3 regions of the Sphaerisporangium sp. NPDC004334 genome follow, and region 2 is predicted to be linked to each of the others. Evidence: predicted binding sites of a transcription regulator. Region 2 holds the regulator's gene; each other region holds the start of a gene.
The links. The regulator HrcA, encoded in region 2, represses chaperone genes, less so after heat shock. The targets are predictions, from matches to a motif close to TTGGCACTCTCNNNNNGAGAGTGCCAA.

Region 1: groL (chaperonin GroEL) is a predicted target of HrcA. The motif match lies at 7,041-7,067, and genes of this name have one in related genera.
Region 3: groES (co-chaperone GroES) is a predicted target of HrcA. The motif match lies at 3,122-3,148, and genes of this name have one in related genera.

Annotation. Positions count from the first base shown of each region.
Region 1 is NZ_JBSGDZ010000015.1:215,513-225,512, reverse strand. It holds gene ACWEN6_RS21485 (SAM hydrolase/SAM-dependent halogenase family protein) at 1-459, opposite strand, end outside; gene ACWEN6_RS21480 (DUF3263 domain-containing protein) at 876-1,121, shown strand; gene otsB (trehalose-phosphatase) at 1,144-1,983, shown strand; gene ACWEN6_RS21470 (alpha,alpha-trehalose-phosphate synthase (UDP-forming)) at 2,069-3,496, opposite strand; gene ACWEN6_RS21465 (RNA polymerase sigma factor) at 3,661-4,227, shown strand; SAM riboswitch class I at 4,442-4,608, shown strand; gene thrC (threonine synthase) at 4,624-5,916, shown strand; gene ACWEN6_RS21455 (MoaD/ThiS family protein) at 5,930-6,205, shown strand; gene ACWEN6_RS21450 (cold-shock protein) at 6,599-6,799, shown strand; gene groL (chaperonin GroEL) at 7,195-8,820, shown strand; gene ACWEN6_RS21440 (TetR/AcrR family transcriptional regulator) at 8,921-9,646, opposite strand; gene ACWEN6_RS21435 (FAD-dependent oxidoreductase) at 9,719-10,000, shown strand, end outside.
Region 2 is NZ_JBSGDZ010000006.1:127,382-137,381, forward strand. It holds gene ACWEN6_RS09140 (PhoH family protein) at 1-854, opposite strand, end outside; gene ACWEN6_RS09145 (histidine triad nucleotide-binding protein) at 978-1,322, opposite strand; gene ACWEN6_RS09150 (SigE family RNA polymerase sigma factor) at 1,596-2,075, shown strand; gene ACWEN6_RS09155 (hypothetical protein) at 2,072-2,797, shown strand; gene ACWEN6_RS09160 (16S rRNA (uracil(1498)-N(3))-methyltransferase) at 2,993-3,718, opposite strand; gene dnaJ (molecular chaperone DnaJ) at 3,715-4,854, opposite strand; gene hrcA (heat-inducible transcriptional repressor HrcA) at 4,855-5,865, opposite strand; gene ACWEN6_RS09175 (hypothetical protein) at 6,141-7,181, shown strand; gene ACWEN6_RS09180 (DUF3097 domain-containing protein) at 7,203-8,027, shown strand; gene ACWEN6_RS09185 (DUF4870 domain-containing protein) at 8,385-8,990, shown strand; gene hemW (radical SAM family heme chaperone HemW) at 9,062-10,000, opposite strand, start outside.
Region 3 is NZ_JBSGDZ010000028.1:56,394-66,393, reverse strand. It holds gene ACWEN6_RS31400 (hypothetical protein) at 1-59, opposite strand, end outside; gene ACWEN6_RS31395 (sigma-70 family RNA polymerase sigma factor) at 56-682, opposite strand; gene groL (chaperonin GroEL) at 990-2,606, opposite strand; gene groES (co-chaperone GroES) at 2,716-3,027, opposite strand; gene ACWEN6_RS31380 (class I SAM-dependent methyltransferase) at 3,343-4,539, shown strand; gene ACWEN6_RS31375 (hypothetical protein) at 4,758-6,470, shown strand; gene tsaD (tRNA (adenosine(37)-N6)-threonylcarbamoyltransferase complex transferase subunit TsaD) at 6,580-7,611, opposite strand; gene rimI (ribosomal protein S18-alanine N-acetyltransferase) at 7,604-8,074, opposite strand; gene tsaB (tRNA (adenosine(37)-N6)-threonylcarbamoyltransferase complex dimerization subunit type 1 TsaB) at 8,071-8,739, opposite strand; gene ACWEN6_RS31355 (class F sortase) at 9,126-9,677, opposite strand; gene ACWEN6_RS31350 (hypothetical protein) at 9,700-10,000, opposite strand, start outside.

The sequences.
Region 1 (10,000 bases), on a different contig from region 2:
GACCTCGGGGCCGACGTCCGCGGGCTTGCTGCCGGTGCACAGGCGCGCCGCGACCGGCGCGTAGATGTCCCTGCCCGGGAAGGCCGGCGACAACCTGTTGAGGAACAGGTCGCGGTTGGAGATCTCGTAGGCCACCCGCGCGCCCCCCGCGGCCATCAGCGCCCACGAGAGCAGGCCGTTGTCGGGGCCGATGAACACGCGGTGCCCCGCCTCGACGACGACCGAGCGGCGGGCGCCCGCGGTGGCGGGGTCCACGGCGCCGACGTGCACACCGGCGGGCAGATATGGCAGCGTCTGGGCGAGGATCGCGGCGCCGCGCCGGATGTCCCCGGCCGGGACCAGGTGACAGACGTCGATGATCCGTGCCTGCGGGGCGATTCCCATGATCACCCCGTGGCAGGAGGCCACGAACCCGTCTTCCAAGCCGTAGTCAGTGAGAAGCGTGATGACAGAGGTCACACTTGGTGACTGTACGTCGTTGGACCGCGGTGTCATAGGGGCCCATCCGCAGACGCCGGCAACCTTGCCGATCTCCGTGCACGGCGGCCCGAGGCGGCGGGCTTTCGCCCCGATATGGCGGTCATCGGTGCTCGGCGCCGCCGGGCGCGCGCGGCGTTCCCCGGCGATGCTCGGGTCCGGGTCTCCCGAAGTGTCATGAACAGCCGCGAATTCCCGACTACGATTGCCACGGGCCGCACGCGCGCGTCGTGGCTCAGGGTCGCGCTCGACCGGGTGCACGACGCATCTCCCTCGCCCTGCCCGGCCCTCCGTCCACGTCTCCCGTGTACCCGACCGAGGAGGACATCTTGGACACCGCACCAGATCGTGGTGACAGCGATCCCGAGGAACCCTCCACCCCCGAGACCCCCGGCGGCCTGACCGAGCGCGAGCGCGAGCTGCTGGCCTTCGAGCGCCAGTGGTGGCGGTACGCGGGCGCCAAAGAGCAGGCCATCCGCGACGCCTTCGACATCTCGGCGACGCGCTACTACCAGCTGCTCGGCCGGCTCGTCGACCGGCCGGAGGCCATGGCGTTCGACCCGCTCACCGTCAAGCGGCTGCGGCGGCTGCGCGCCTCGCGGCAGCGCGAGCGCGCGGCCCGCCGCCTGGGCATGCGCCCGTGATCCGGGGGGTAGTGCTGAACGCGTGACTCATGATGTGTTGCCGGACATCGCCGGATTGGCGGCTATCAAGGCCGATCCCCAGGGCGCCGTGATCGGGCTGGACTTCGACGGCACGCTCGCGCCGATCGTCCCCGATCCCGCCGACGCCCGCGTCGACCCGCACGCCGCCGCCGCGCTGGTGCGCCTCGGCGGCCTGGTCGGGGCGGTGGTGCTCGTGACCGGCCGCCCCGCCGCCACGGCCATCGCCTACGGCGAGGTGCCCGGCGGGCCCGGCCTCGCCGACGTGCCCGGGCTCGTGGTGCTCGGCCAGTACGGCCTGGAGCGCTGGGAGGACGGCACGCTGAGCGCCCCCCCGCCGCCGCCCGGCGCCGATCGCGTCCGCGCCGAGCTTCCCGGCCTGCTGGCCTCGCTGGGGCACCCCGTCAGGGACGGGAGCGAGCCGGGGATCACCGTGGAGGACAAGGGCAGGGCGATCGCCGTCCACACCCGCAGGGCCGCCGACCCCGAGGGCAGCCTGCGGGCGCTGCGCGACCCGCTGGCCAAGCTCGCCGCCGAGACCGGCATGCTGGTCGAGCCGGGGCGGCTGGTGCTCGAGCTGCGGCCCGCCGGGATGGACAAGGGGCACGCCCTCGGGGCGTTCCTCGCCGAGCGCGGCGCCCGGTCGGTGCTGTTCGCCGGGGACGATCTCGGCGACCTGGCCGCGTTCGAGGCCGTCCGCCTGTCGGGCCTGCCCGGCGTGACGGTGTGCAGCGCCTCCGCCGAGGTCACCGCGCTCGCCGAACGCGCCGACCTGGTCGTGGAGGGCCCGGCGGGTGTCGCGGCCCTGTTGTCGGCGCTCTCCGACGCCCTGACCCGCCACTGAGACCGGTAGGTGGCGAAGCACTCGAACGGCGCAAAACCGTGTCAGCGCGCGATCGACCGCCTCCAGACGCGCCGGACGGCCGCGGTCAGCGGTCGAGGGCGGCGAGCTGGTCGGCGAACCACTGGCGCGGGGGCAGAGCCGTGGCCGCCGCGCGCAGGCGGGTGCCGCGCTTGGCGCGCTCCTCCTCGGGGAGCATCAGCGCCTCGTACAGGGCGCCGGCCGTGCCCGAGACGTCGTAGGGGTTGACCATCAGCGCGTCCCGGCCCAGCTCGGCGGCGGCCCCGGCCTCCCTGGACAGCACCAGCGCGCAGTTGGGCGCGAGGATGGGGCCCTCCTTGGCGACGAGGTTCATGCCGTCGCGGATGGGGTTCACCAGCAGCACGTCGGCCAGGCGATAGGCGGCGAGCGAGCGGGCGTAGTCGTCGTCCACGTTGAGGATCAGCGGGTCCCAGTCCTCGCCGGCGAACTCGTCCTCGATCTGCTTGGCGCACCGCTGCACGGCGGCGGTGTACTCGCGGTATTCGGGCAGGTCGTGCCGGGAGGGGTAGGCGAAGGCCAGGTGCACGACCTTGCCGTGCCACTCGGGATGGTCGGCGAGGAACTGCCGGTAGGCCGACAGCCCCCGGACGATGTTCTTGGACAGCTCGGTGCGGTCGATGCGCACGATGAGCTTGCGGTCGCCCACCCGCTCGCGCAGGGCCAGCATGTGCGACTCGACGTCCGGCTCCAGGGCCCGCGCCCACAGCGCGTCACCGTCGACCCCGAGAGGGTGCACGCCGATGCGGGTCGTGCGTCCCTCGTAGGTGATCGTGCGCTGGACGCGGTCGACCTGGGCGCCGAGCAGGGTCTCGCAGCAGTCCATGAACGCCGACGCCCAGCGCGCGGTCAGGAAGCCGGCCTGGTCGGCGCCGAGGATGCCGGTCAGCAGCTCGGCCGCGATGTCGTCGGGCAGCAGCGAGAAGTACTCCGGCGGCGCCCACGGGGTGTGCGAGAAGTGGGAGATGCGCAGGTCGGGGCGCTCCACCCGCAGCATCGCCGGGGCGAGCGTCAGGTGGTAGTCCTGGATCATCGCGCGGGCTCCGTGCGCGGCCTCCTCGGCCAGCGCCAGCGCGAACGCGGCGTTGTAGTCCTGGTAGGACTCCCACTCCCGGCGGAAGCGCATGTCGAACTGCGGCGAGTTGGGCGTGTCGTACAGCAGGTGGTTGACGAACCACAACGTGGAGTTGGCCACCGCGTTGTAGGCCCGGTGGAACGTCGCGGGCGGAATGTCCAGCATGCGCACCGGGCCGGTGTCGTAGCCGGCCTGGTCCAGGCGCCCGCCCGACGCCAGCCGCACGGCGCTGCGGTCGCCGTCGGACAGCGCGGCGCACACCCACAGCACCTCGGCGTCCTTGGCCACCTCGGACAGGCCGGAGACCATGCCGCCCCCACCGCGGCGCATCGTCAGCGTGCCGTCATCGGCGAGCGTGAACGACACGGGCCCCCTGTTGGAGGCCAGCAGAACTGTGTTCATCCGCCCATCACCACTCCTCGTCCGCCCTGCGGCGGTCGTCCCTCGCCGGTTCATCTCCGCTGTGACGCGCACCTGGCCGCAGATTAATTGAATTTAACGCTCCCAATAAGATGGGTTGGCGGTCAGGTCAGGGCTGGCCGCAGGCGGTCGAGAGGAGCTCCGGCATGGCGCTTGACGAGACGACCGAGGATCTGGCCCGAGCGGCCGCCGCGGGCGACCACCGTTCGCTGGGTGAGCTCCTGCGCCGCATCGAGGCCGACGTGCTGCGCCACTGCTCGCGGCTGCTGCCGTACCACCAGGACGCCGAGGAGGCCTGCCAGGACACCCTGCTGGCCGTGGCGCGCAACATCGGGCGGTTCGAGGGGCGAGCCCGCTTCTCCACCTGGCTGCACATCGTGACGACCAACTGCGCCCGCACGACCTACCGCACCCTCAAGCGCCGTGCGGCCGAGCAGACGGCCGATGAACTGCCCGAATTGCGGGCCGACCCGCGCAGGGTCAGCGTCATCGCCGGGTCGCGGCTCGACCTGCTCGACGCGATGGAGTCCCTGGAGGCCGACAAGCCCGAGCTGGCCCAGGCCCTGGTGCTGCGCGACATCTGCCAGCTCGACTACAACGAGGTCGCCGAGCAGCTGGGCATCCCGCTGGGGACGGCCAAGTCGCGCATCCACCAGGCGCGCAAGTACGTCCAGGCGGCGCTCGGCGACGCCTACGGCCGGCCCTTCGCCTAGCGGCCCGCGCGGTGCGTCACGCGCCCTCTCCTGCCTGCGCTGTTCTGGGACAGAGCTTCTCGCAACGCTTCTCGCAACGTGCTCACCTGCGGCTTCGGTTTCTCCCATCGTGCTCTCACGTCTCGGAGAATGAGACGGACGGCCGTCCGCGCCGGTGGGCGAGGTACAGTTCTTAAGGCCTGCTTGTGATACAGGCGGGATCACAACTTCATATTGCTCATCCAGAGGGGTGGAGGGACCGGCCCTGCGAAGCCCCGGCAACCCTCCCGGCTGTGGTCATCCGCGTCTGCCGAACGACGCGGCACTCAAAGACCAGTGAGACCGGCCGGGACAGGTGCCAATTCCGGCCCGTGACCAAGGTGGTCCGGGCGAAGATGAGGGGAAAGGCCTCGCTTCATGGCGCTCGCAACAGCTGAGACAACGACCACGCTCGACTTCGGCCCCGCCGTCGCTCTCTCGTGCCGCGAATGCGGCACCAGGTTCGACCTGGGACCGATCTTCGCCTGTGCCGAGTGTTTCGGGCCACTCGAAGTGGCCTACACCTGGAGCTCTCCCGGCGAGACCGGGACGGCGGTGACCCGTGAGCAGATCGCCTCGGGTCCGAGCAACATCTGGCGCTACCGCGGGCTGCTGCCGGTGCCCGCCGACGTCGCCTCCCGGCCCAACCTGGCCCCCGGCTGGACCAAGCTGGTCAAGGCCGACAACCTGGCTCGCGAACTGGGCCTGCGCAGCCTGCATGTCAAGGACGACTCCGGCAACCCGACCCACTCGTTCAAGGACCGGGTCGTCGCCATCGCGCTGGAGGCCGCGCGCAACTTCGGCTTCCACACCTTGTCGTGCTCCTCCACGGGCAACCTCGCGGGCGCGGTGACGGCAGCGGCGGCGCGCGCGGGGCTGGACGCCTGCGTGTTCGTCCCGTCCGACCTCGAAGAGGCCAAGATCGTCATGGCCTCGGTGTACGGCGGCCGGCTGGTGGGCATCGAGGGCACCTACGACGACGTCAACCGGTTCTGCTCCGAGCTCATCGGCGACCCGCTGGGCGACAAGTGGGGCTTCGTCAACGTGAACCTCCGGCCGTACTACGCCGAGGGGTCCAGGACGCTGGCCTTCGAGATCGCCGAGCAGCTCGGCTGGCGCCTGCCCGAGCAGATCGTCATCCCGGTGGCCTCCGGCTCCCAGCTCACCAAGATCGACAAGGGATTCCGGGAGCTGATCAAGCTCGGCCTGGTCGAGGACCGCCCCTACAAGGTCTTCGGCGCGCAGGCCGAGGGCTGTTCGCCGGTGTCGGCGGCCTTCAAGGCGGGCCACGACATCGTGCGCCCCGTCAAGCCCGACACCATCGCCAAGTCGCTCGCCATCGGCAACCCGGCCGACGGCCCGTACGTGCTCGACATCGCTCGTCGCAGCGGCGGCGCGGTGGAGGACGTCACCGACGCCGAGGTGGTGGACGCCATCCGGCTGCTGGCGCGCACCGAGGGCATCTTCGCCGAGACCGCCGGCGGCGTGACCGTCGGCGTGCTGCGCAAACTCGTCTCCAACGGCCTGCTCGACCCCGAGGCCGAGACGGTGGTGCTCAACACCGGGGACGGCCTCAAGACGCTCGACGCGGTCTCCGCCGAGGCGAGGCCCACCGCGGTCATCCGTCCTTCGCTCGACGCATTTCGTACGGCTGTCGCCGACCACTCCTGAAAGGGCCCGATAAATGAGCGTTTCTGTGCGGATTCCGACGATTCTTCGCACCTACACCGACGGTGCGTCGGAGGTGAGCAGTGACGGGGCGACCCTGCGCGAGGTGCTCCAGAAGCTCGACGCCGACTTCCCGGGAATCGGGGCTCGTATTCTGGACGAAACGGGCAAGATCCGCCGTTTTGTCAACGTGTATGTCGGAGAAGAGGACGTCCGATTCGTCGACGGTCTCGACACCGCAACCCCCGAAGGAACCAACATCTCGGTGATCCCCGCCGTCGCCGGGGGCTGACCTCCGCGCCCTTCTGGCCTTTGTGAGGAGGGCTCAAGTCTCACCGGCCCCATCAGTCACATCACGCCCATGCGTCCTAGCTGGACGCATGGGCGTCGCCATGTCCGCAAGGGGGGCCCGGTAGCGGGACGACTATCATAATAGAAGTGATTACCGGGTCCTCCGTTAGTGTAATTGTCAACTAACTAAACGCGAGCGGGAAATAGCCGAGTGCCGCTGAGAGCGAACGTCAAGTAGTAGTTTCCCGATTGACTCTGTTGCTTCAACCCTTGCCACAGGTATGGTCGAGAACGATCGACGTAGCCGAGGAGTTCGCATGCGTCTCGGCTCCGAAGGTCACGGACCTCGCGGAGGAGTGGGCGGGGTCCGGAGCCCAGCAAGAGGAGTCGGAAAGTGGCGCAGGGCACCGTCAAATGGTTTAACGCGGACAAGGGCTACGGCTTCATCGCGGTAGACGGTGGTAAGGACGTGTTTGTCCACTACTCAGCGATCCTGTCCGAGGGATACCGGTCCCTAGAGCAGGGTCAGCGGGTGGAGTTCGAGATCACGCAGGGGCAGAAGGGCCCGCAGGCGGAGTCCGTTCGCACTGTGTGACGTGGCCGGCGTCGCCCGGCCGGACGAAGATCCACTAGTCTCTCCCCGTCAGTAGCTGGAAGGTTCGGTCTGTCATGCACCAAGACGGGCCGGGCCTTCCTTCATGTCAGCCTGCGGGGCTGTACCGCCTACCCTGTGGGGGCGGGCCCAATATTCGGCATACGGTCGGAGAAATCCTTGTGCCGCCCAGGTCATAGGGGTTGTCGCTTGCACTCGACCGGGTAGAGTGCTAAACAGTTCGTTGGCACTCTCCTGTCGAGAGTGACAAACCTGGATCGAGGCGATGGGGCCTGGCGATCCACGGCGACAGGTGCCGTGGAGGCGCGGGTTTCATGCCGTCGCGGGCGTCGGCTCGATCCGCTGCAAGCCACCCTGTATCTGGGAGGTCTAGCCGTATGGCAGCCAAGATGATCGCGTTTAACGAGGACGCCCGGCGCGGTCTCGAGCGCGGTATGAACCAGCTCGCCGATGCCGTCAAGGTGACCTTGGGTCCCAAGGGCCGCAACGTCGTGCTGGAGAAGAAGTGGGGCGCTCCCACCATCACCAACGACGGTGTCTCCATCGCCAAGGAGATCGAGCTCGAGGACCCGTGGGAGAAGATCGGGGCCGAGCTCGTCAAGGAGGTCGCGAAGAAGACCGACGACGTCGCGGGTGACGGCACCACCACCGCCACCGTGCTCGCCCAGGCGCTGGTACGCGAGGGCCTGCGCAACGTCGCCGCCGGCGCCAACCCGATGTCCCTGAAGAAGGGCATCGAGGCCGCCGTCGAGCGCGTCAGCGAGGAGCTCTCCAAGATCGCCAAGGATGTGGAGACCAAGGAGCAGATCGCCTCCACCGCCTCCATCTCCGCCGGCGACACCCAGATCGGCGAGATGATCGCCGAGGCCATGGACAAGGTCGGCAAGGAAGGCGTCATCACCGTCGAGGAGAGCAACGCCTTCGGCCTGGAGCTCGAGCTCACCGAGGGTATGCGCTTCGACAAGGGCTACATCTCCGGTTACTTCGTGACCGACCCGGAGCGCATGGAGGCGGTCCTCGACGACCCCTACCTCCTGATCGTCAACTCCAAGGTGTCGGCCAACAAGGACCTCCTCCCGCTGCTCGACAAGGTCGTGCAGGCCGGCAAGCCGCTGGTGATCATCGCTGAGGACGTCGAGGGCGAGGCCCTGGCCACCCTGGTCGTCAACAAGATCCGCGGCCTGTTCAAGTCCGTGGCCGTCAAGGCCCCCGGCTTCGGCGACCGCCGCAAGGCCATGCTCGGCGACATCGCCATCCTCACCGGTGGCCAGCCGATCAGCGAGGACGTGGGCCTCAAGCTCGAGACCGCCACCCTCGACCTGCTCGGCCGCGCGCGCCAGGTCATCATCACCAAGGACGAGACCACCATCGTCGACGGTGCGGGCGACCCCGAGCAGATCGCCGGCCGGGTCAACCAGATCCGCGCCGAGATCGAGAACACCGACTCCGACTACGACCGCGAGAAGCTCCAGGAGCGTCTGGCCAAGCTGGCCGGCGGCGTCGCCGTCATCAAGGCCGGCGCGGCGACCGAGGTCGAGCTCAAGGAGCGCAAGCACCGCATCGAGGACGCCGTGCGCAACGCCAAGGCGGCCGTCGAGGAGGGCATCGTGCCCGGCGGTGGCGTGGCCCTGCTCCAGGCGGGCGCCAAGGCCTTCGACAAGCTCGAGCTGTTCAACGACGAGGCCACCGGCGCCGCGATCGTCCGCAAGGCGCTCGAGGAGCCGCTGAAGCAGATCGCCGTCAACGCCGGCCTCGAGGGCGGCGTCGTGGTCGAGCGTGTGCGCAACCTCGAGACGGGCGTCGGCCTCAACGCCGCGACCGGCGAGTACGTCAACATGCTCGAGGCCGGCATCATCGACCCGGCCAAGGTCACCCGTTCGGCGCTGCAGAACGCCGCCTCCATCGCGGCGCTCTTCCTCACCACCGAGGCCGTCATCGCCGAGAAGCCCGAGAAGACCCCTGCCGCTCCCGCCATGCCCGGCGGCGGCGACATGGACTTCTGAGCCTCCGGCTCACGCCACATCGAAAGGGCCGCTTCCGGATTCGTCCGGGGGCGGCCCTTTCGGCGTCCGCGCGGGCTCGTCCTTTCGGCGCGGGCTCCCCTCAGAAGCCGGGGCAGGCCCGCTCGACGGCGTCGAAGGCCCGCTCCAGCAGGGCCAGGTGGTCGGGCACGACCTCGGCCGCGCGCTCCCCGGCCATCATCCGCCGCGCGCTCGCGACGTACACCGTGCGGTAGGCGGCCAGGAACAGCGCGGCGGCCAGCTCGGCATCGACGTCCCCTGAGCCGGGGCCGCCACCGACGTTCCCTGAGCCGGCGCCGCCGTGGACGTCACGGGACCCGGCATCGACGTCGCCAGGGCCGGCGTCGGCGTCGCCAGGGCCGGGGCCGGTCGCCTCCGCGAGCAGGGCGGCGATCAGCGCCTCCAGGTCCTCCAGTGCCTCCCGCACCCTGGCCCGCAGCGCCGGGGAGTCCAGGATGACCTGCCAGAAGGCCTGCTGGCCTTCCCTGATGCCCGACAGGGCATGACCGCTTCGCAGCAGCTCGAAGATCAGACGGCGCAGCGCCGCCAGTGGCGGGCAGCCCTCGGGCCGGTCGCGGACCGCCCGGGTGACCAGCTCGACCATCTCGGGGACCCGGTCGAGGAACAGGTCCTCCTTGCGCGGGAAGTAGTTGAACACGGTCTTGGCCGAGACGTTCGCCGCCTCCGCCACCTCGGCCACCGTGACGTTGTCGAACCCGCGCATGAGGAACAGGCCGGAGGCCACGTCCGAGATCAGCTGCCGGGTCTGCCGCTTCTTGCGTTCACGAAGCCCGAGGTCGGTGTCCACGCTGTCCAATATAGTGGCTAAAAAACTACTGTTACAGTAAGTTTTTAGCCGAGGAACGGAATTGGAGGCGGCATGTCGTACGACGTGGACGTGGTGGTGGCCGGGGGCGGTCCGGTGGGGCTGATGCTGGCCTGCGAGCTCGCGCTCGGGGGCGTCTCGGCCATGGTGGTCGAGCGGCTCACGGAGGTGGACCCCACGATCAAGGCCGGAGCGCTCAACATGCCGAGCGTCGAGGCGCTGTACCGGCGCGGCATGCTCCCGGCGCTCCGCGAGGCCCAGGAGCGCAACCTGGAGCATTTCGCCGCCTTCATGCGGCAGCAGGCCGCCCATCGCGAGGGCGCCGGGGACGGACGG
Region 2 (10,000 bases):
CCGGTGACGACGATCTTGGCGCCGAAGCCCAGGCGGGTGAGGAACATCTTCATCTGCTCCGGCGAGGTGTTCTGCGCCTCGTCCAGGATGATGAACGCGTCGTTGAGCGTGCGCCCGCGCATGTAGGCGAGCGGGGCGACCTCGATCGTGCCCGCGGCCATCAGGCGCGGGATGGAGTCGGGGTCGAGCATGTCGTGCAGCGCGTCGTAGAGCGGGCGCAGGTAGGGGTCGATCTTCTCGTAGAGCGTGCCCGGCAGGAAGCCCAGCCGCTCGCCCGCCTCGACCGCCGGCCGGGTGAGGATGATGCGGTTGACGTCCTTGTTCTGCAGCGCCTTCACGGCTTTGGCCATGGCCAGATAGGTCTTGCCGGTGCCCGCGGGCCCGATGCCGAACACGACGGTGTGCTTGTCGATCGCGTCGACGTACCGCTTCTGGTTCACGGTCTTCGGCCGGATCGTGCGCCCGCGCGAGGACAGGATGTCCAGGGAGAGGACGTCGGCGGGGCGGCCGGAGCTCATGCGCAGCATGGCGATGCTGCGCTCGACGGCGTCGGTGGTGAGCTGCGCTCCCGATCGCGCCAGCTCGACCATCTCCTCGAAGAGGCGGACGACCAGGCCGCTCTCCTCAGGGCTTCCGCTGATCGTGATCTCGTTGCCGCGGACGTGGACGTCCGCGCGGAACGCGGCCTCGATGACCCGCAGCAGCTCGTCGCGGGAACCGAGGATCGTCACCATCGGGTGCTCGTCGGGGATCACCACCTTGGCCTGCGTGCGCGACGGGCCCTTGGTTCGAGGCGGTTCGCTTGTGGTCCGCGCGCCGTTGGGCGCGCTGCGGGGTTCGTATGACTCGGACATGGGCGGCCCTTGCGGCCTGCTCGCCTCCCGGTCTTGTGCGTCGTCGGTCGCGCTCGTGCGGCTTTCGGCCCGGTGCTGCGTCCCGACCGCGCGGTTGATTACCCCATGGTATCCGGGCCGGGCTCAGCCCGGTGGCCACTGGAGGCCGCGGCCGCCCAGCACGTGTCCGTGCACGTGGAACACCGTCTGACCGGCCTGCGGCCCGGTGTTGAACACCAGGCGGTACCCGGTGTCGGCCACGCCCTCCTGCACGGCGACGTCGTGCGCGGCCTTCAGCACCGCATCGGCCAGGCCGTCGTCCGCGGCGGCCAGCGCCGCGGCGTTCTCGTAATGCCCCTTGGGGATCACCAAGACGTGCGTCGGCGCCTGGGGATTGACGTCCCTGAAGGCCAGCGTGCGCTCGGTCTCGTGGACGACCGCGGCGGGGATCTCCTTGGCCACGATCTTGCAGAACAGGCAGTCTGTCACGCCCGCATGGTAGTCACCTCTGTTGCCAATCGGTAATACCGAGGAGGTCCCGCGGAAAGATCCGCGCGGCTAGGGTTGGTGTGCGACACTTCAGCGTCAGACAGCGGTCAGTGTCGGCCAGGCCATCGGCGAGGACACAACTGGGTCATGCCCCCTAAAGAATCGCCAGAGCGTAAACCCTCTGGAAAGGCCGTGCGTCCAACAGATGTGACCACCGAGACCCTCGTGGCCGAAAGGTCGCTGGGGGCGGTGCCCGTCGGATGGGACGCCGACATGGCCGTGACGGCGCTTTACAGCGCCCACTATCGGTCTCTTGTGCGTCTCGCCATGCTGTTGGTGCGCGATACCGCGACCGCGGAGGAAGTCGTGCAGGACGCGTTCGTCGCCCTCCATGGGGCGTGGCGCCGCCTGCGCGACACCGACAAGGCACTCGCCTACCTGCGCCAGTCGGTCGTCAACCGATCGCGCTCAGTGCTCCGCCACCGTGCCGTCGTGGAGAAGTACGCCCCCAAGGGGCTGCCCGACGCGCCGAGCGCGGAGAACGGAGCCATAGGAGAGCTCGAGCGGTCCGCCGTGATCGAGGCACTGCGCGGTCTCCCGACCAGGCAGCGCGAGGCCTTGGTGCTGCGTTACTACGGCGACCTCTCCGAGGCCGAGATCGCGCACGCCATGGGCATCAGCAAGGGCGCGGTGAAGAGTCACACCGCCCGCGGCATGGCCGCACTACGCACGACACTGGAGCAATTGTCATGACCGAGTCCCCCGACGAGTACGGCGAGGTCCTGCGCCGTGTCTTGCGCGCGGAGGCGGATTCTGTCGTGCCCTCCGCGGAAGGATTGCAGATCATCCGCACCCGCATCGAGCAGCGCGGCGTGCGGGGCATCTTTTGGTGGCGAGCCGCCGCCTCGGCGTTCGGCGCCGTCCTGGTGGCCGCCGCCGTGGTGATGTTCGTGCCGGGCCTGAAGGTCCAGATCGGCACCGGCCAGCACATCATCCAGGTGCAGTACGACACCTCACCTCCCGACGAGTCGAGCACGCAACGCCCGCCGAACGGCGTCCACTCGTCGTCGGCGGTCGTCGGCTCGCCGACGTCGCGGCCGGCCGCGACGCCCAGCGGGACGGCGCCGGCGGTCCCCTCGCCTTCGGTGACGGCGTCGCCGGGCAACGACTGCGCCACCGCCGCGCCCACCGCCGTGGAGCCGGACGCGTCGGACTCGCCGCAGCCCTGCGCGGAGCCCACGGCCACCGAGTCGCAGCCCGACCGCACGACCGAGCCGCGGCCCACGCCGAGCCGCCAGAGCACGACGCCGACGCCCACGCGGACCGCCTCGGCCACCCCCAAGCCGTCTCCGAGGCCGACGGTGGAGCAGCCGACCCCGACCGCCTCCCAGGCCCCCAGCGACCCCCCGGCGCCCACGGCCACCCCCTTGATGACCACCGAGGCCGACAGCAGCACGAACACCTCCCAGGAGTAGCCGCCGTCCCGACCAGGGCACGGCGGCTCCTCCGGCCGGACGCCCGCGGGAGGCCGACGCTCTCCCGAGCAGGGCTCTTCCGGTGAGCCGGGCGTTCGATGAGCCGGCGCCGCCCTGTGGGCGGATGCTTCTCGCAGGCGCAGGCGCAGGCGCAGGCGGCGGGGCGGTGTCAGCGGGCGCGGCGTCCGGGAGAGTTCACCAGCGGCCTGAGCGGGTGAGCAGGACGGCCGCGGCGGCGACGCCGGCGGTAGAGGTGCGCAGCACGGTCGGGCCGAGCAGGGCAGGCGCGGCGCCGGCCTCCTGAAAGCTCTTGATCTCCTCGTCGGTGATGCCGCCCTCGGGGCCGACCACCACCACCATGTCGCCGCTCGCCGGCGGCTCCAGGCGCGACAGCGGCACGACGGCCTCCTCGTGCAGGACGGCCGCCGCGGCGGCGCCGCGCAGCAGTGCCGCCACCTGGGCCGTGCTCGCCTGCTCGGCGACCTCGGGCAGGTGGAACCGCCGGGCCTGCTTGGCGGCCTCGCGGGCCGTGGAGCGCCAGCGCGCCAGCGACTTGGCGGCGCGCTCGCCCTTCCACTGCGTGACGCACCGGGCCGCGGCCCACGGGACGATGACGTCCACTCCCGCCTCGGTCATCATCTCGACCGCCAGCTCGCCCCGCTCACCCTTGGGCAGCCCCTGGACGACGACCAGGCGCGGGTCGGGCGCGGGCACCACGCGGCGGCCGATGACCTCCAGCCGCAGAAAGTCCTTCCCGGCGTCGCGCACGGCGCACTCGGCCACCGCGCCCGCGCCGTCGGTCAGGTCGACCCGTTCGCCCGCCCTCAGCCGCCGCACGGTGGCGGCGTGCCGCCCCTCGGGGCCGCCGAGGACGATCTCGTCACCGGACAGGTCGTCGGCCAGGAAAACCGGGACGCTCATCGGCCGTTAAAAGCGTCCCGGAGGCGTGAGAAGAAGCCCTGCTGGCCGGGCGCGAACTTGCCCGGCGGGCGCTCTTCGCCACGCAGCTTGGACAGCTCCTTGAGCAGCTCCTCCTGGGCGGCGTCCAGCTTGGTGGGGGTCTCGACGTTCACGTGGATCAGCAGGTCGCCCCTGCCGGTCTCGTTGAGCCGCTGGATGCCCCGCCCGTACAGCGGGATGACCTGACCCGACTGGGTGCCGGGGCGCACGTCCAGCTCCTCGGCCCCGTCGAGCGTCTGCACGGTGAGGATCGTGCCGAGCGCCGCCGCGGTCATCGGGATCTGCACCGTGCAGTGCAGGTCGTCGCCGCGCCGCTCGAACGTGTCGTGCGGGCGCTCGACGATCTCGAGGAACAGGTCGCCGGGCGGGCCGCCGCCGGGGCCGACCTCGCCCTCGCCGGCGAGCTGGATGTGGGTGCCGTCCTCGACGCCGGCCGGGATGCGGACCTTGATCGTGCGCCGGGTGCGCACCCGCCCGTCGCCGGAGCACTCTTGGCACGGGTGGTGGATGACCGAGCCGAACCCGCCGCACTGGGGGCAGGGCCTGGCGGTCATCACCTGGCCGAGGAACGAGCGGGTGACCTGGGAGATCTCGCCGCGGCCGTGGCACATGTCGCAGGTGTCGGGATGGGTGCCGGCCGCCGCGCCCGACCCCTGGCACACCTCGCACAGCACGGCGGTGTCCACGACCAGCTCGCGCGTGGTGCCGAACGCCGACTCGGCCAGGTCGAGCTCGACCCGGATGGTGGCGTTGCGCCCGCGCCTGGCCCGCGAACGGGGGCCGCGCGCGCCGCCTCCGCCGCCGAAGAAGGCGTCCATGATGTCGCTGAACGGGAACCCCGCGCCGAAGCCCGCCGCGCCGGGGCCGGCCGCTCCGGCGCCGCCGAAGGGATCGGCGCCGAGATCGAACATCTGACGCTTGCTCGGGTCCGACAGGACCTCGTACGCCTGATTGATCTCCTTGAAGCGCTCCTGCGTCTCGGGATCGGGGTTGATGTCAGGGTGGAGCTCACGTGCGAGGCGGCGATACGCCTTCTTGATCTCGTCCTGAGAGGCGTCACGGCGCACCCCGAGGATGCCGTAATAGTCGCGGGCCACTTAGGACCCCGCCAGAATCTGGCCGACATAGCGTGCCACTGCGCGCACCGCTCCCATCGTCACCGGGTAGTCCATTCGCGTCGGGCCCAGCACTCCGAGCCGGGCCAGTTCATTGTCGCCCGAACCGTACCCGGCGGCGACGATCGAGGTGCCGTGAAGCCCCGAGTAGGGGTTCTCGGAGCCGATGCGCACGGTCAGGGCGGAGTGGTCGTTCGCCTCGCCGAGCAGGCGCATGAGCACGACCTGCTCCTCCAGCGCCTCGAGCACCTCGCGCAGGCCGACGCTGAAGTCGCCCGCGAGATTCGCCGCGCCGGCGAAGACGATCTTCTCGTCGTGCCGCTCGACCAGGGTCTCCAGCAGGACCGACAGGATCGTCGTCGCCATCGGCCGGTCGGCCTCGGGCAGCCGTTCGGGAAGGTCGGCGACCGTCTCGGCAACCCGGCCGAGCCTGCACCCGTCGAGGCAGGCGTTCAGCAACGCCCGCAGGTGGGCGACCTGGTCGTCGGCCACCACGTCCGGCAGGTCGACGACCCGCTGCTCGACGCGGCCGGTGTTGGTGATCACCACGAGCATGATGCGCCGCTCGGCCAGCGGCACCAGCTCGACGTGCCGGACCGTCGAGCGGATGAGCGACGGGTACTGCACCACGGCCACCTGGCGGGTCAGCTGCGCCAGCAGCCGCACGGTGCGGGTCACGACGTCGTCGAGATCGACGGCGCCCGCCAGGAACGTCTCGATCGCACGGCGCTCGGCGGCCGACAGCGGCTTGATCTGGGACAGCCGGTCGACGAACAACCGGTAGCCCTTGTCGGTGGGGACCCGCCCCGCGCTGGTGTGAGGTTGGGTGATGTAGCCCTGCTCCTCGAGCACGGCCATGTCGTTGCGCACGGTGGCGGGCGAGACCCCCAGATTGTGACGCTCCGCCAATGCCTTCGACCCGACCGGCTCGTTGGTGGACACGAAATCCTCGACAACGGCGCGCAGAACGGCCAGCTTGCGTTCATCGAGCAACGTGCTCACCTCCCTGCCTCGCGTTCGTGCCTGCGTAAACGCCTGGTCTGGCACTCAGTGTTCCCGAGTGCCAAGTGTACGGCCACGGGCCTCAGGGTGCGATAACTCAGACCGCACCACCCTCCCCACTCTCCCGCGAATCGGCCCCAGCTCCGCCCATCCGCCGGCTTCCCTCCACCACCGGACGAATGGAGCACGTGCCGCGCGGCCGGATGCCCGGGCGGTGACAAGTGGGTTGCTATTCGGCGGCAAGTCATCTGATCCAGACTCGGTTCATGAGCGAGAACGATCCCCGCCTGACCGACGCGACGAGGCGACCGCCGCGTCCGGACTCCTCGGGTCCGCAGGTCACGCCTCCCCCGCCGCAGAGCGCTCCGCCCGGCTCGGGCCCCGGCCCGCACGGCCCCGCCTCCGGCGGCCCGCCGTACGGCGCTCCCGCCGGTCCCTCCCCCTACGGCGCGCCCGCCGGCTCCTCGCCCCACGGCGCGCCCACCGGCGGGCCGTACGGCGCCTCAGGCGGCCCCTCGCACGGGGGACCTTCGTACGGCGGCCCCTCGCACGGCGGGCCCTCCTATGGCGGGCTTTCGCACGGCGGGCCTCCCTACGGTGGGCCCTCCTATGGCGGGCCTTCGCCTTCGTACGGGGGCCCCTCCTATGGCGGGCCCGCGTCCGAGGCGGCGCACCCGCTCTACGCCTCCCCCGCGCCCGCCGCGCCCGGACCGGTGCGGCCGCGGGTGCTGTGGATCGTGCTCGCCTGGCTCGTCGCGGTGATCTGCGGCGTCGTGGGCATCGTGGGTTTCGCCGGCGGCCTGTTCAAGACCATCACCGACGCGGCGCCCACGCAGACCTTCCAGAGCGGCGGCAGCGTGTCGGTCCCCATGGACCCGAAGGACAAGCCCATCCTGTACGCATCCGCGTCCGGGCCCACCGACATCAACTGCCTCGCCGTGGACGGCGCCGGCAAGAAGGTCGATCTCACCTCGCCCAAGGCGTCCCAGACGGTGTCCGCCGACGGCCGGGTGTGGGAGGCCGTGTTCGACATCGGCGTGCCCGCCGCGGGCACCTACAAGGTGAGCTGCCAGGCCGAGGCCGGCAAGCAGGTGCTGTTCGGGGTCGGCAAGTCGCTGACCGCCGACACCGGCGCCCTCGCCGGAGGCGTGGCCTCGCTGTTCCTGATCCCGCTGGCCGGGTTCCTGCTCGCGGTCGTCACCACGATCGTCGTCCTGGTGCGGCGCGGCCGGAACCGCAAGCGGCAGGCGGCGGCCGCCGCCCCCTACGGCGGCGCGTGGCCGCAGGGCGCACCGCCACAGGCATGATCTTTGCTAGCGTGCCCAGGTATGCGGGACTACGGACGGGACGTGCTGGCCGGCGACTGGCGGAGGCCTCTGCGCGGCAAGATCCCCAAGGTCCCGGCCGAGCTCGACCTCGTGGTGGAGGACGCCGAGGGGGGCTTCTGCGGCGCCGTGGTGGCCTGTGACAAGGAAGCCGTCACCCTGGAGGACCGCTTCGGGCGGCGGCGGGTGTTCCCGCTGGCGCCCGCCGCGTTCCTGCTGGAGGGCAGGCCGGTGACGCTGGTGCGCCCGGCGCCGGAGGCCGCGTCCAAGGGGCCCGGCCGCAGCGCGTCCGGGTCGATCGCCGTCGAGGGGCTGCGGGCGCGTGTCGCCCGCGAGAGCCGCATCTACGTCGAAGGCGTGCACGACGCGTCCCTGGTGGAGAAGATCTGGGGCCACGACCTACGGGTGGAGGGCGTCGTCGTCGAGTACCTCGAGGGCGTGGACGACCTGCCCGCCATCGTGGCCGAGTTCGAGCCCGGCCCGGGACGGCGCCTCGGCGTGCTGGTCGACCATCTGGTCCCCGGGTCCAAGGAGAGCCGCATCGCCGCCCAGGTCTCCTCTCCGCACGTGCTCATCGTCGGGCACCCCTTCGTGGACATCTGGGCCGCCGTCAAGCCGTCCGCGGTCGGCATCCGCACCTGGCCCGAGGTCCCGCGCGGGATCCCGTGGAAGGAAGGCGTGATCGAGGCCCTGGGCTGGCGGCTGAAACCGGCGGATGCCTGGCGCCGGATTCTCGGCGCTGTCCGGACTTACACTGACCTCGAGCCGGAGCTTCTGGGCCGGGTAGAGGAGCTGATCGACTTCGTGTCGACCGAGGAGACGCCATGAGCCACCCTCCGAACGACCCCGAGACCAACGCCCCTCACCCCCGCTCCGATCCCCCCACCACACCGGCCGCCCCCCCCCGACTCCGAACTCCCCACCACACCGGCCCCCCACCCCGACGCCGAGCCGCCCACCGTCCGGCACGCCGACGCCGAACCGTTCCCCGCCCGGCACGCCGATGCCCCGTCGGACGCCGACGCGCCACCCCGGCAACCCGGCTTCGAGCCCCCCGCCGTCCGGCCTGGCGAGGTGTCCTCCGCCGCCACGCCGGCCGAGGACCGCGAGTCCGAACCTCCCGGAGCCCCCGCCGAACCCCCCACCTTCGAACCGCCCGCCACGCCCGTCCAGGAGTCTGAAATCGTGTCCTCCGCCACGCCGGCCGACCGCCCTCGCGACGAGCCCGCCGGGTACGGCGCGGAGCACCGGGACACCGGCGCTGCCGAGCACGGGTACGCGCCACCCCCGCCCTACCAGGCGCCGGCATACGAGCAATCCGGTTACGAGCAACACGGCTACGGACAGCCCGGCTACGGGCAGCCTGGTTACGGGCAGCCCGGTTTCGGGCAGCCCGGCTACGGGCAGCCGGGGTACGGGCCGGCGGGGTACCCGGGCGGGCCGCACGTCCCCGGCAGGTTCGGTCCGCGCCCGGGGTCGGACGACACGACCCTGGCGATGCTCGCCCACCTGCTCGGCCTGCTGACCTCCTTCCTCGGCCCGCTCATTCTGTACCTGGTCAAGAAGGACGAGTCGCCCTACGTCCGCGACCAGGCGGCCGAGGCGCTGAACTTCCAGATCACGCTCTTCATCGCCTACGCGGTCTCCGCCGTCCTGGTTCTGGTGATCATCGGAATACTGCTGATGATCGTCGTCGGCATCGGCTCGCTCATCTTGATGATCATGGCGGCGGTGGCGGCCAACCGCGGCGAGAACTACCGCTACCCCTTCAACATCCGCTTCATCAGCTGACTCCTGCCGAACCGCTGATCGCCCGCTGGGCCCCGAGTCGCCCTTCAGTGCGCATGCCTGCCCCTCGCCGGTCAGGTGAGATCTCGGATGAGGGCGTCGGCCAGCAGGCGGCCCTTGAGGGTGAGCACGGCTCGGCCGCGGGTGAAGGGCTCGGGTTGCAGCAGGCCGTCCGCCATGGCGCGGGCGACGGCCGGGCGGGCGGGCGGCGCGATCTCAGTGAGGGGGAAGCCGGAGTCGAGGCGCAGTTCGAGCATCAGCCGCTCGACCTTCCGGTCGTCCTGTGACAGCACCTCGCGCGCGTGACCCGGCGATGCGCCCGCCGCCAGCCGGGAGGCGTAGGCCGCCGGGTGTTTGACGTTCCACCAGCGCGTGCCGCCCACGTGACCATGCGCGCCGGGACCCACGCCCCACCAGTCGCCGCCGGTCCAGTAGAGGAGGTTGTGGCGGCAGCGCGCCTGCTCGGAAGCGGCCCAGTTGGACACCTCGTACCACGAGAAGCCGGCCTGCGACAGCATCTCGTCGGCGATGACGTAACGGTCGGCGGCGACGTCGTCATCGGGCATGGGCAGCTCGCCCCTGCGGATGCGCGCGGCCAGGCGGGTGCCGTCCTCGACGATCAGCGAGTACGCCGAGACGTGGTCGGGCCGCGCCTCGATGGCCGCGGCCAGGGACGCGCGCCAGTCGTCGTCGGTCTCGCCCGGCGTGCTGTAGATGAGGTCGAGGTTGACGTGCGCGAACCCGGCGTCGCGGGCCTCGCGCACGGCCTGGGCCGGGCGGCCGGGGGTGTGCCGCCGGTCCAGGACGGTGAGCACGTGCTCGGCCGCGCTCTGCATGCCGAAGCTGACGCGGGTGAACCCGCCCGCGCGCAGCCGCTCGAGGGAGGCGGGATCGACCGACTCGGGGTTGGCCTCGGTGGTGACCTCGGCGCCCGGCGCCAGCCCGAACTCGCCGTCGATCGCCCGGAGGATCTCGGTGAGATCGCGGGCGGGCAGCAACGTCGGCGTGCCGCC
Region 3 (10,000 bases), on a different contig from region 2:
TCGGCGTCGGCGTCGGACCCCCGTTTTCGCAGTGAACGGGCCGGGTGGAGGGCGGTCAAGCTATCGACTCCATGTCGGCCATCGCCCGCAGCCTTGCCAGCGCCCGATGCTGGGCGACGCGAACCGCACCTGGTGACATACCCAGTACGTTACCGGTCTCCTCGGCCGACAATCCCGACACCACCCGCAGAATGATCAGCTCGCGCTGGTTCTCCGGAAGACGCGACAGCAGCGCGCGGGCGTGTTCGGCCTCGATATAGCGCACCACGGTCTCCTCGGGCCCCGGCCCCTGGTCGGGACCGTCCGGCAGGTCCTGGGTGGGCACGGCGGAGCGCACCGAGCTGCGCAGCGCGTCGGCGACCTTGTGCGAGGCGATGCCGAAGACGAACGAGGCGAACGGGCGCCCCATGTCGCGGTAGCGCGGCAGCGCGGCCAGCACCGCGATGCAGACTTCCTGGGCCACGTCGTCGGCTATGTGGTAATGGCCGGACACCCGGCCCAGACGGGCACGGCAATAGCGCACCACCATCGGGCGCAGTTGCCCGAGCAGTGACTCGATCGCGGTGCGATCTCCTTGCACGGCGAGGCTCGTCAGATCCCTGAGGTCGGACTCGTCCGATCTCGTCGCAAGCCTTACCCCAGCTTTGGCGTCGGCGACGCATCCCTCGGTCACGTTAGGCATGATGCCCGCCACGATCGCGCATGTCGTCATAGTGAACGGATACGGATTGGTCACATTGACGCGACGATAACGCAGGGTAATCGAGCGAACACAGTAGTGTTTGCATATTTCACTCGCGACCCGAATTCGCTGGATATTCGTTAGATGTCGCACCAGCTCGCAGGCGGCGCGGAGCGCCCTGGCCGACGCACTGCCGCACCGGTCGGTTTACCGTCCCGTCAAATCGAGGGGCGGCAAAATCGATTCGACGCAAAAAAACACGGCCCCCGCCCTGCGGCGGGAGCCGTGCTTCGATCGATTGATCGGATCAGTGGCCGTGACCGTGACCGTGACCTCCGGCGGCCGGAGCCTCCTCCTCGGGCTTGTCGACCACGAGTACCTCGGTCGTGAGCAGCATGCCGGCGATGGACGCGGCGTTCTGCACGGCCGAGCGGGTGACCTTGACCGGGTCGATGACGCCCTCGGCGATGAGGTCGCCGTAGGAGCCGGTGGCGGCGTTGAGGCCGTGGCCGGCCGGCAGCTCGCCGACCTTGGCCGTGACGACGTAGCCCTCCAGGCCGGCGTTCTCGGCGATCCAGCGGGCCGGCTCGACCAGCGAGCGGCGGACGATGGAGACGCCGGTCGCCTCGTCGCCGGTCAGGCCGAGGTCGTCCAGCTCCTTGGCCAGGTGCACGAGCGCGGAGCCACCGCCGGAGACGATGCCCTCCTCGATCGCGGCGCGGGTCGCGGAGATGGCGTCCTCGAGGCGGTGCTTCTTCTCCTTGAGCTCCACCTCGGTGGCCGCGCCGACGCGCAGGATGCAGATGCCGCCCGACAGCTTGGCGAGGCGCTCCTGAAGCTTCTCGCGGTCCCAGTCGGAGTCGGTCTGCTCGATCGCGTGCTGGATCTCGCGGACGCGGTCCTGGATGGCCTGGGGGTCGCCGGCGCCGTCGACGACGGTCGCGGTGTCCTTGGTGACCACGATGCGGCGGGCCGTGCCGAGCACCTCGGTGCCGGCGTTGGCCAGCGTGAGGCCGAGCTCCTCGGAGATCAGCTGGCCGCCGGTCAGGATCGCCATGTCCTGCAGCATCGCCTTGCGGCGGTCGCCGAAGCCGGGCGCCTTGACGGCGACCGAGGTGAAGGTGCCGCGGATCTTGTTGGTGACCAGGACGGCCAGGGCCTCGCCCTCGACGTCCTCGGCGACCACGAACAGCGGCTTCTTGGTCTGGGCGACCTTCTCGAGCAGCGGCAGGAACTCGGCGATCGAGGAGATCTTGCCCTGGTGGAGCAGGACGTAGGCGTCCTCGAGGACGGCCTCCATGCGCTCGGGGTCGGTCACCATGTACGGCGACAGGTACCCCTTGTCGAACTGGAGACCCTCGGTGAACTCGAGCTCCAGGCCCATGGTGTTGGACTCTTCGACGGTGATCACACCGTCCTTGCCGACCTTGTCGAACGCCTCGGCGATCAGCTCGCCGATCTTGGCGTCCTGCGCGGAGATCGTCGCCACATTGGCGATCTCCTTCTTGTCCTCGACGGGACGGGCCCGCTCGAGGAGGCGGTCGCTGACCGCGCGGGCGGCCAGGTCGATGCCGCGCTTGAGGGACAGCGGCGACGCGCCGGCGGCGACGTTCCGCAGGCCCTCGCGGACCATCGCCTGGGCGAGCACGGTGGCGGTGGTGGTGCCGTCACCGGCGATGTCGTTGGTCTTGGTCGCCACTTCCTTGGCGAGCTGAGCGCCGAGGTTCTCGTATGGCTTGTCGAGCTCGACCTCGCGGGCGATGGTGACGCCGTCGTTGGTGATGGTCGGCGCACCGAACTTCTTGTCGATGACGACGTTGCGGCCGCGCGGCCCGAGGGTCACCTTGACGGCGTCCGCGAGGGCGTTGACGCCGCGCTCAAGAGCGCGCCGCGCGTCCTCCTCGAACTCCAGGATCTTGGGCATTAAAAGGTCCTCCCAGCGTCAGGCCCCGGGGCCTCGTGAAAGGGCCCGGGGCTTGACACGCGTATTCGGGTAAGGCTCCGTACAGGTGGTCGCTTACGCGTCCCGGGGCTTACTTCTCGATGATCGCGAGAACATCGCGGGCGGAGAGCACGAGGTACTCCTCGCCGCCGTACTTGACCTCGGTACCGCCGTACTTGCTGTAGAGGACCACGTCCCCTTCCTTGACGTCGAGCGGGATGCGCTTCTCGCCGTCCTCGTCCCAGTTGCCCGGGCCCACCGCGAGGACCTTGCCCTCCTGGGGCTTCTCCTTGGCGGTGTCCGGGATGACCAGACCGGAAGCGGTCGTCTGCTCGGCCTCAAGCGGCTGGACCACGATGCGGTCGCCGAGCGGCTTAACGGGAACCTTGGTGGCGGTCGTCACGATCGGACCTCCCCTTCAGATTGTGGTGATGAGCTGAAGAGGCGACCAGCGGCCTGCCGTCGCGGGTGTCAGACCTGCCTCGTCGCATTATTGATTGGCACTCTCACTAGCCGAGTGCCAACACTGAACAGTATGCAAGGCCGCCGACACAGTCAACACGGACAGGCCGCCCCAGGTCAGTCCGGTCGTGAGCCACCGTACGACTCGCCCGAATTGTCCGCCTATGGGAGTGGCCTCGGCGCACGGTCGCGGTGACCCCGCGCGCTAACGAGGTCCTGCCACGCAGGCGGGAGCAGCGCGATAGCGTCGGGAGACGTGGACCTCTACGCCTTCCGCGAATTGCTGACCCCCCGCGGGCAGAAAGCCCTCGGCGAGGCCGTGGGCGCTGTGACGGACGGCACAGATCCGGTGACGGCCGCCAGCCGGCTGAGGAAGACCTACGACGCCCCCCTCGCCGCGGCCGCCCTCACCCAGGCACGGCTCCGGGCGCGCGGCGCGGTCAAGTTCGGGCACGACGCCGCCCGCATGTACTTCACCCCCGACGGGCTGGAGCAGGCCACCCGCGCCGAGGTGGCCGCCCACCGCGCCCGCCGCTTCACCGCCGGCGCGCGCGTGGCCGACGCCTGCTGCGGCATCGGCGGCGACCTCATCGCCCTGGCCCGCGCCGGATGCGAGGTCGACGCCGTGGACCTCGACCCGCTCACCGTCGAGGTCGCACGGGCGAACGCCCTCGCGCTCGACCTCGGCGACCGCGTCACCGTCCGCGCCGCGGACGCTGCGGAGGTGGACCCGGCGGCCTACGACGTGCTGTTCGCCGACCCGGCGCGGCGGTCCACCGGCAGGCGGGTCTTCGACCCGATGGGGTACTCGCCGCCGTGGCCCGCCGTGCTCGCCATGGTGGCCCGGGCGCGCGCCGCCTGCCTGAAGGTCGCGCCTGGCATCCCCTACGAGTTCATCCCGCAGGGCACCGAGGCCGAATGGGTGTCCTACCGCGGCGAGGTCAAGGAGGCCGTCCTGTGGACGGGCGCCTTCGCCGCGGGCGGGGACCCGGGCCCCGCCGAGACGGTGCTGCGCAGGGCGACCCTGCTGCCCTCCGGTCACACGTTGCCGGCCGACCCGTCCCTCGGCGCGCCCGGCCACGGGCCGGTGGCGCGCTATCTGTACGAACCGGACGGCGCGGCCATCAGGGCGCATCTCGTGGCCGAGGTCGCCGCCCAGGTGTCCGGCCACCTGCTCGACCCGCACATCGCCTACATCACCGGGGACGACCAGGCCACGACTCCGTGGGCGTCGCGGTACGAAGTTCGGGAAACCCTGCCTTTCTCCCTCAAACGCCTGCGCGCCGCACTCCGGGAACGCCGCGTCGGCACGGTGACGCTGAAGAAACGCGGTTCGGCGCTCGACCTGGAGCGCCTGCGGCGAGATTTGCATCTTTCCGGGGATAATTCGTGTGTCGTGGTGCTGACCCGCATCGGCGAACGTCCCTTCGCCATCATCTGCGACCCATCCTGACCTGCCACGATGCCTTTCGCCGCCAACAAATGGGGGCAATCCAGCGATAATCACGATGTTTTAAAGTCGGACCCGAAAGTCACCGGCCGAGCCACTACAGTTGGCCAGCGCGCGGGATTCTGCCTGATCCATGGTGCACCCGCCCGATTCGCCACAGAGAACGACCGTACCGACCCCACCGCCGTGCGGCCGACCGCCCGCGAGTGAAGGAGCTTTCGGTGGATCACTCCAACCACACCCTCCTCCAGGCAGGAAGCCAGACCGCCATCTCCGACCGCATGCGCGAACTGCTCGCCAGGGCGGCGCAGGACCACGTCTACGAGCAGCGCACCCAGGGCGCCGTGCTCGACGAGATCCGGCAGCGGCTGGAAGGCATGGAGTGGTTGCTGCGGGAGGTCCGCGAACGCGAGCTCGGCGGGTTGAACGGCGCGCTGGAAGGGGTCAGCGGCCGGCTCGGCGAGCTGGTCAGCCGTCCCCCGGCCTGGGCGGAGGGCCTGGCGCAGCACGTCGAGATCGTGCGCGACCGCGTCGACGGGGTGGGCAACCGCGTCGCGGGGCTCGGCGACCGCATCGAGGCCGTCGGCGACCGCGTCAAGCCCATCGCCGAGCTGCCCGGCCTGTGGACCGACCTCGGCACCGTGCGCGAAGGCGTCGCCGAGGCCCTCAAGCGCCTCCAGGCGGTCCTGGAGGGCACCCAGGGCATGCCCGAGCTGACCAGGCGCCTTGCCCAGCTCGGCGCGAGCATGGAGGCCGCGGGAGGCCGCTTCACGCGGGTCGACAAGGCCCTGCTCGACCTCACCCAGCGCACCGAGCGCGTCGAGGGCGGCGTCCTGGACCTCGGCGAGGGCCTGGACGAGACCTTCTCGTCGGCCGTTCAGCGCCTCACCGGCTCCATCGAGCAGCTCGCCGGCAAGGTCGACGGCATGACCGCCAAGCTCGCCGAGACCGAGACGTGCCTGACCGCCCGCCTTTCGGGCGTCGAAGGCCGCCTTGCGCCGCTGGAGGCGCTGGACGGGCGGCTCGAGAGCGTGGACCAGCGCCTCGGGAGCGTCGACGGGCGCCTCGGGAGCGTCGACGGTCGGCTCGGGAGCGTCGACGGTCGGCTCGCGGGGGTGAGCGACCGGCTGGCCGGCTTCGACGGGCGGCTTGAGACCATCGCGGGACGGGTGGACACCACCGACGGGCGGGTGAGCGACCTGTCAGGCCGCTTCGACACGGTCGACAGCCACGTCGGGGCGGTCGAGGGACGGCTGGAGACGGTCGACGTCCGCCTGCAGAGCATCGACGGCCGCATCGAAACCGCCCAATCGTGCCTCGCCGGGCTCGACGGCCGCGTCGACACGGCCCAGTCCTGCCTCACCGGCCTCGACGGCCGCGTCGAGACGGTCCAATCGTGCCTCGCCGGGGTCGACGGCAACCTCGCCGGCGTCAAACAGCAGATCGCCGACGCCGACGGCCGCCTCACCGACCTGGCCCAGCACCTCACCGGCGTCGACGGCCGCCTGTCCAAGCAGGACGAACGCCTCGGCGCCATCGACGCGGGGTTCGAGGACGTCAACGAGCGGCTGGAGATGGTGGACGACCGCGTCGAGGCGGTCAACCAGCGCGTGGGGCAGCTGCCCGCGCTGCTGGAGGTCGGCGAGGTGCACAAACGCGTCGGCGAGCTGATCCGCGCCCAGGCCGACGACCAGGGCAGGCGGTTCGACACGCTCGACGAGCGGCTCACCGAGGCCGCGGCGGCCCTGCCGCCCCTGGGCGAGCTGGTGGAGCTGGTCCGCGCCCGCCCCGACCGCGACCAGCTCTGCGAGACCGTCGACCAGATCGTCCAGCCGACGCACCGCGACCTCACCCGCAGGCTCGGAGCCCTGGAGGAGACCATGCTGGCGCTCGCCGAGGCCCTCCTGCGCCCCGCCCGTTCCCCCAAGGACTGACCGCCTCCCGCCCGCCCGGCGCCGCCCTTCCAACGGGACCACTCCGGCGGCACCTCAAGACGGACCACCCCGGCGCCGCCCCACCCGACGGGCATCGGGTGGCGAGCCGTCAGACGTGGACGGTGGTCACGGGCATGGAGGAATCGGCGGGAATGTCCAGCGGCGAGGGGGCCACCCCGGCCGCCACCAGCTCCGACCCGAGAGCGGCGATCATCGCGCCGTTGTCGGTGCACAACCCCGGACGCGGCACGCGCAGACGCACCCCCGCGGCGTCGCACCGCTCCTGCGCCAGCGCGCGCAGCCGCGAGTTGGCGGCCACGCCGCCCCCGATCAGCAGATCCTCCACCTCGTAACGCCGGCACGCCTGCAACGCCTTGCGCGTCAGCACGTCCACCACGGCCTCCTGGAAGGAGGCCGCCACGTCCGCCACGGGCACCGGCTCGCCCGCGCGCTCCTTGGCCTCCACCCAGCGCGCGACGGCCGTCTTGAGCCCCGAGAACGAGAAGTCGAGCGTGCCGTCGTCGTACTTGCCGCGCGGGAACGCGACCGCCGTCCCCGACCCCTCGGCCGCCGCGCGGTCGATGTACGGGCCGCCCGGGAAGGGCAGGCCGAGCACCCTGGCCACCTTGTCGAACGCCTCACCCGCCGCGTCGTCCACCGTCGAGCCGAGGGAGATCACATCCTTGGCGACGTCCGGGACCAGCAGCAGAGACGAGTGACCGCCCGACACCAGCATCGCGATCGACGGCTTGGGCAGCGGACCGTGCTCCAACTGGTCCACCGCCACATGCGCCGCCAGGTGGTTCACCCCGTACAGCGGCACCCCGAGCCCCAGCGCGTACGCCTTGGCTGCCGCGACCCCCACCAGCAGCGCCCCGGCGAGCCCGGGGCCCGCGGTGACGGCCACGGCGTCGATGTCGGAGAAGCGCAGGCCCGCCTGCTCCAAGGCGCGCTCGACGGTCGGCGTCATGGCCTCCAGGTGCGCCCGCGACGCCACCTCCGGCACGACGCCGCCGAACCGCGCGTGCTCCTCGACGCTCGAGGCGACCGCGTTGGCCAGCAGCGTGTTGCCGCGGACGATGCCGACGCCCGTCTCGTCGCAGGAGGTCTCGATGCCCAGGACCAGAGGTTCCTCAGCCATTCGCGCTCCCCTCCTCCAGCTTTCTCATCATCATGATCGCGTCGGTTCCGTCGTCGTAGTACTCGCGCCGCAACCCGATGCGCTCGAACCCGAAACGCTCGTACATCGCCTGCGCGGGCGGATTGTCCGCCCGGACCTCGAGGAACACCGCCGTCGCGCCCCGGCGCCCGGCCTCCTCCAGCAGCGCCCGCAACATCGCGCTGCCGATGCCCGCCCGCTGGTGCCCCGCGTTCACGGCGATCGTCTGCACGTCCGCCTGGTCGCCCGCCGCCGCCAGCCCGGCGTACCCGACCACCTCTCCGCCTGCCACGGCCACGATGTAGTGCCGGGTGCGCGGCTGGTCGGCCAGCTCGCCCCGCAGCATGCCCTCGCTCCAGGCGTCGAACGGGAACGTCGAACGCTCGATCGCCAGAACCGCCGGCAGGTCGTTCTCGGTCATCTGGCGCAGCGTGGCGCCGGTCATACGGTGACCTTCTTCGGCGGACCCGGCACCCGGGCGTCCGGACGGCGCAGGTAGATCGGATGCGGCGCCGTCAGCACCCCGTCGTCCCCAGGGGCGCCCGTGGCCAGGCGCTCGGCGGCCAGCCCGGCCAGCGCGCCCGCGGCCGGATAGTCGGCGGCGCCCGGCACCAGCCGGTCCTCGCCCACGATCTCGGCGTACATGCGCGCGCCCGCCCCGAGCACCGGCAACCCGCCCGGCACATCCTGCGGGCGGTCCACCGACGGGCCCTCCACGCGCGTGCGCATGTCCGCGTAGCGGGCCCAGAAGACCTCCTTGCGGCGCGCGTCGGTCGCCACCACGAACGGCTCGTCCAGGCCGCTCGCGTACGCCAGCACATCCAGCGTGCACACCCCGTACGCCGGGACGCCGGCCGTCGCGGCGAACGCCTGCGCCGTCACCAGCCCCACGCGCAGCCCCGTGTACGGCCCGGGACCCGCCCCCGCCACGATCGCCGTCACATCGCGCAGCGAGGCCCCCGCCTCGCGCAGAACCTCGCGCACGGACGGAACGAGCAGCTCGCCGTGACGGCGCGCGTCGATCGTCGTCGACTCGGCGAGCACCCGCTCGCCGTCGTGAAGCGCCGCCGTGACGGCCGGAGTCGCGGTATCGAAGGCCAAGACCAGCACGAACATTAAGCCTAGCTGTGTTTGATTGCGCTCGCTCCGCTCGCGCTGTGCTCGGGCGCCCTGCTTATGGCGCTCCCTTCGGTCGCGCGGTGCTCGGGCGCCTTTGAGCCGGTGCCCTTCCCTCCTCACTCGGAAGCGCTCGTTCCTCGCACTTCCTCCTTCGTCGGTCAGGACACCGGCGCGCCCGAGCACGGCGTGGGGGGCCAGGCCATGGGGTTCGGGGACGAGATGGCAGGTACCACAGAGGGGTGGGTGGGAGCCGGATCGTCGGGTGGCCCCAGGAAGGGGCGGCACCCGCAAGGCCATGGGGTGCCGGGAGAGGTCAGGTGACACAAACGGGGCGACCCAACCGCCGGGTGAGCCGAGAAAGCGGCTGGGTTCGGAGATCAGGTGGTTCTGGAGGCGTAGACGATGATGTTGTCCAGGTATTCGTGGGTTCTGCGGTCGAAGACGCCGCCGCAGGTGATGAGGCGGAGGCCGTCGTCCACGTAGACGCGCTGGGCGGGGAAGTGGTCCTTGGCGATCTGCTCGATGGCGTCGACCTTGTAGGTGGCCGTCTTGCCGTCGCTGCGCAGGATCTTGACCAGGGCGCCCTTCTTGACGTCGCGGAGGCGGTAGAAGACCGCGGGGGCCGTCTTGGTGTCCACGTGCCCGATGATCACCGAGGCGCCCTCGTCGCCGGGCACGACGCTCTGGTCGAACCATCCGGCCGTCGCGGGCTTCTCGAACGGCGGCAGCTCGACCTCTCCGTCGTCGGAGAGCCCGAGCTTCATCAGGGGCGCCTTGAGGTTCAGTGATGGGATGTCGATGCGCTTGGGGACGGTGGCGGCCTGCCGGGGCGCGGCGGCGTCCTTGTCCCGGTCGGTCATGGCGAACATGATCGTCCCGGTGACGAACCCGATCGCCACGACCTTCAGCCACTTGGGAGAGTCAGCCATGGGTGGTGCGGGGGCGCGAAGCTCAGCCGGTCTTGGACCTGCGGCGGGCCACCGCGACGCCGCCGGCCAGGGCCGCGGCGAGGGCCGCCGCGACCACCCCGCCGGGGATGCCGGAGGGCTCCTCGGCCGGCCCGCCGGCCGCCGTGCCGCCACCGCCCGCGCGCGGCGCCCGGGTGGGCACGACGCGGTTGCGGGTGGGGGTCGCCGTGGCCTTGGGCCGGGCGACCACGGTGAGGGTGGCCTTGCCGATGTCGTTGGTGGCCTCGCACTTGACCTCGACCTGGTAGCGGCCGGGGTTGGAGTCCTCGTCGACGAGGGCGAAG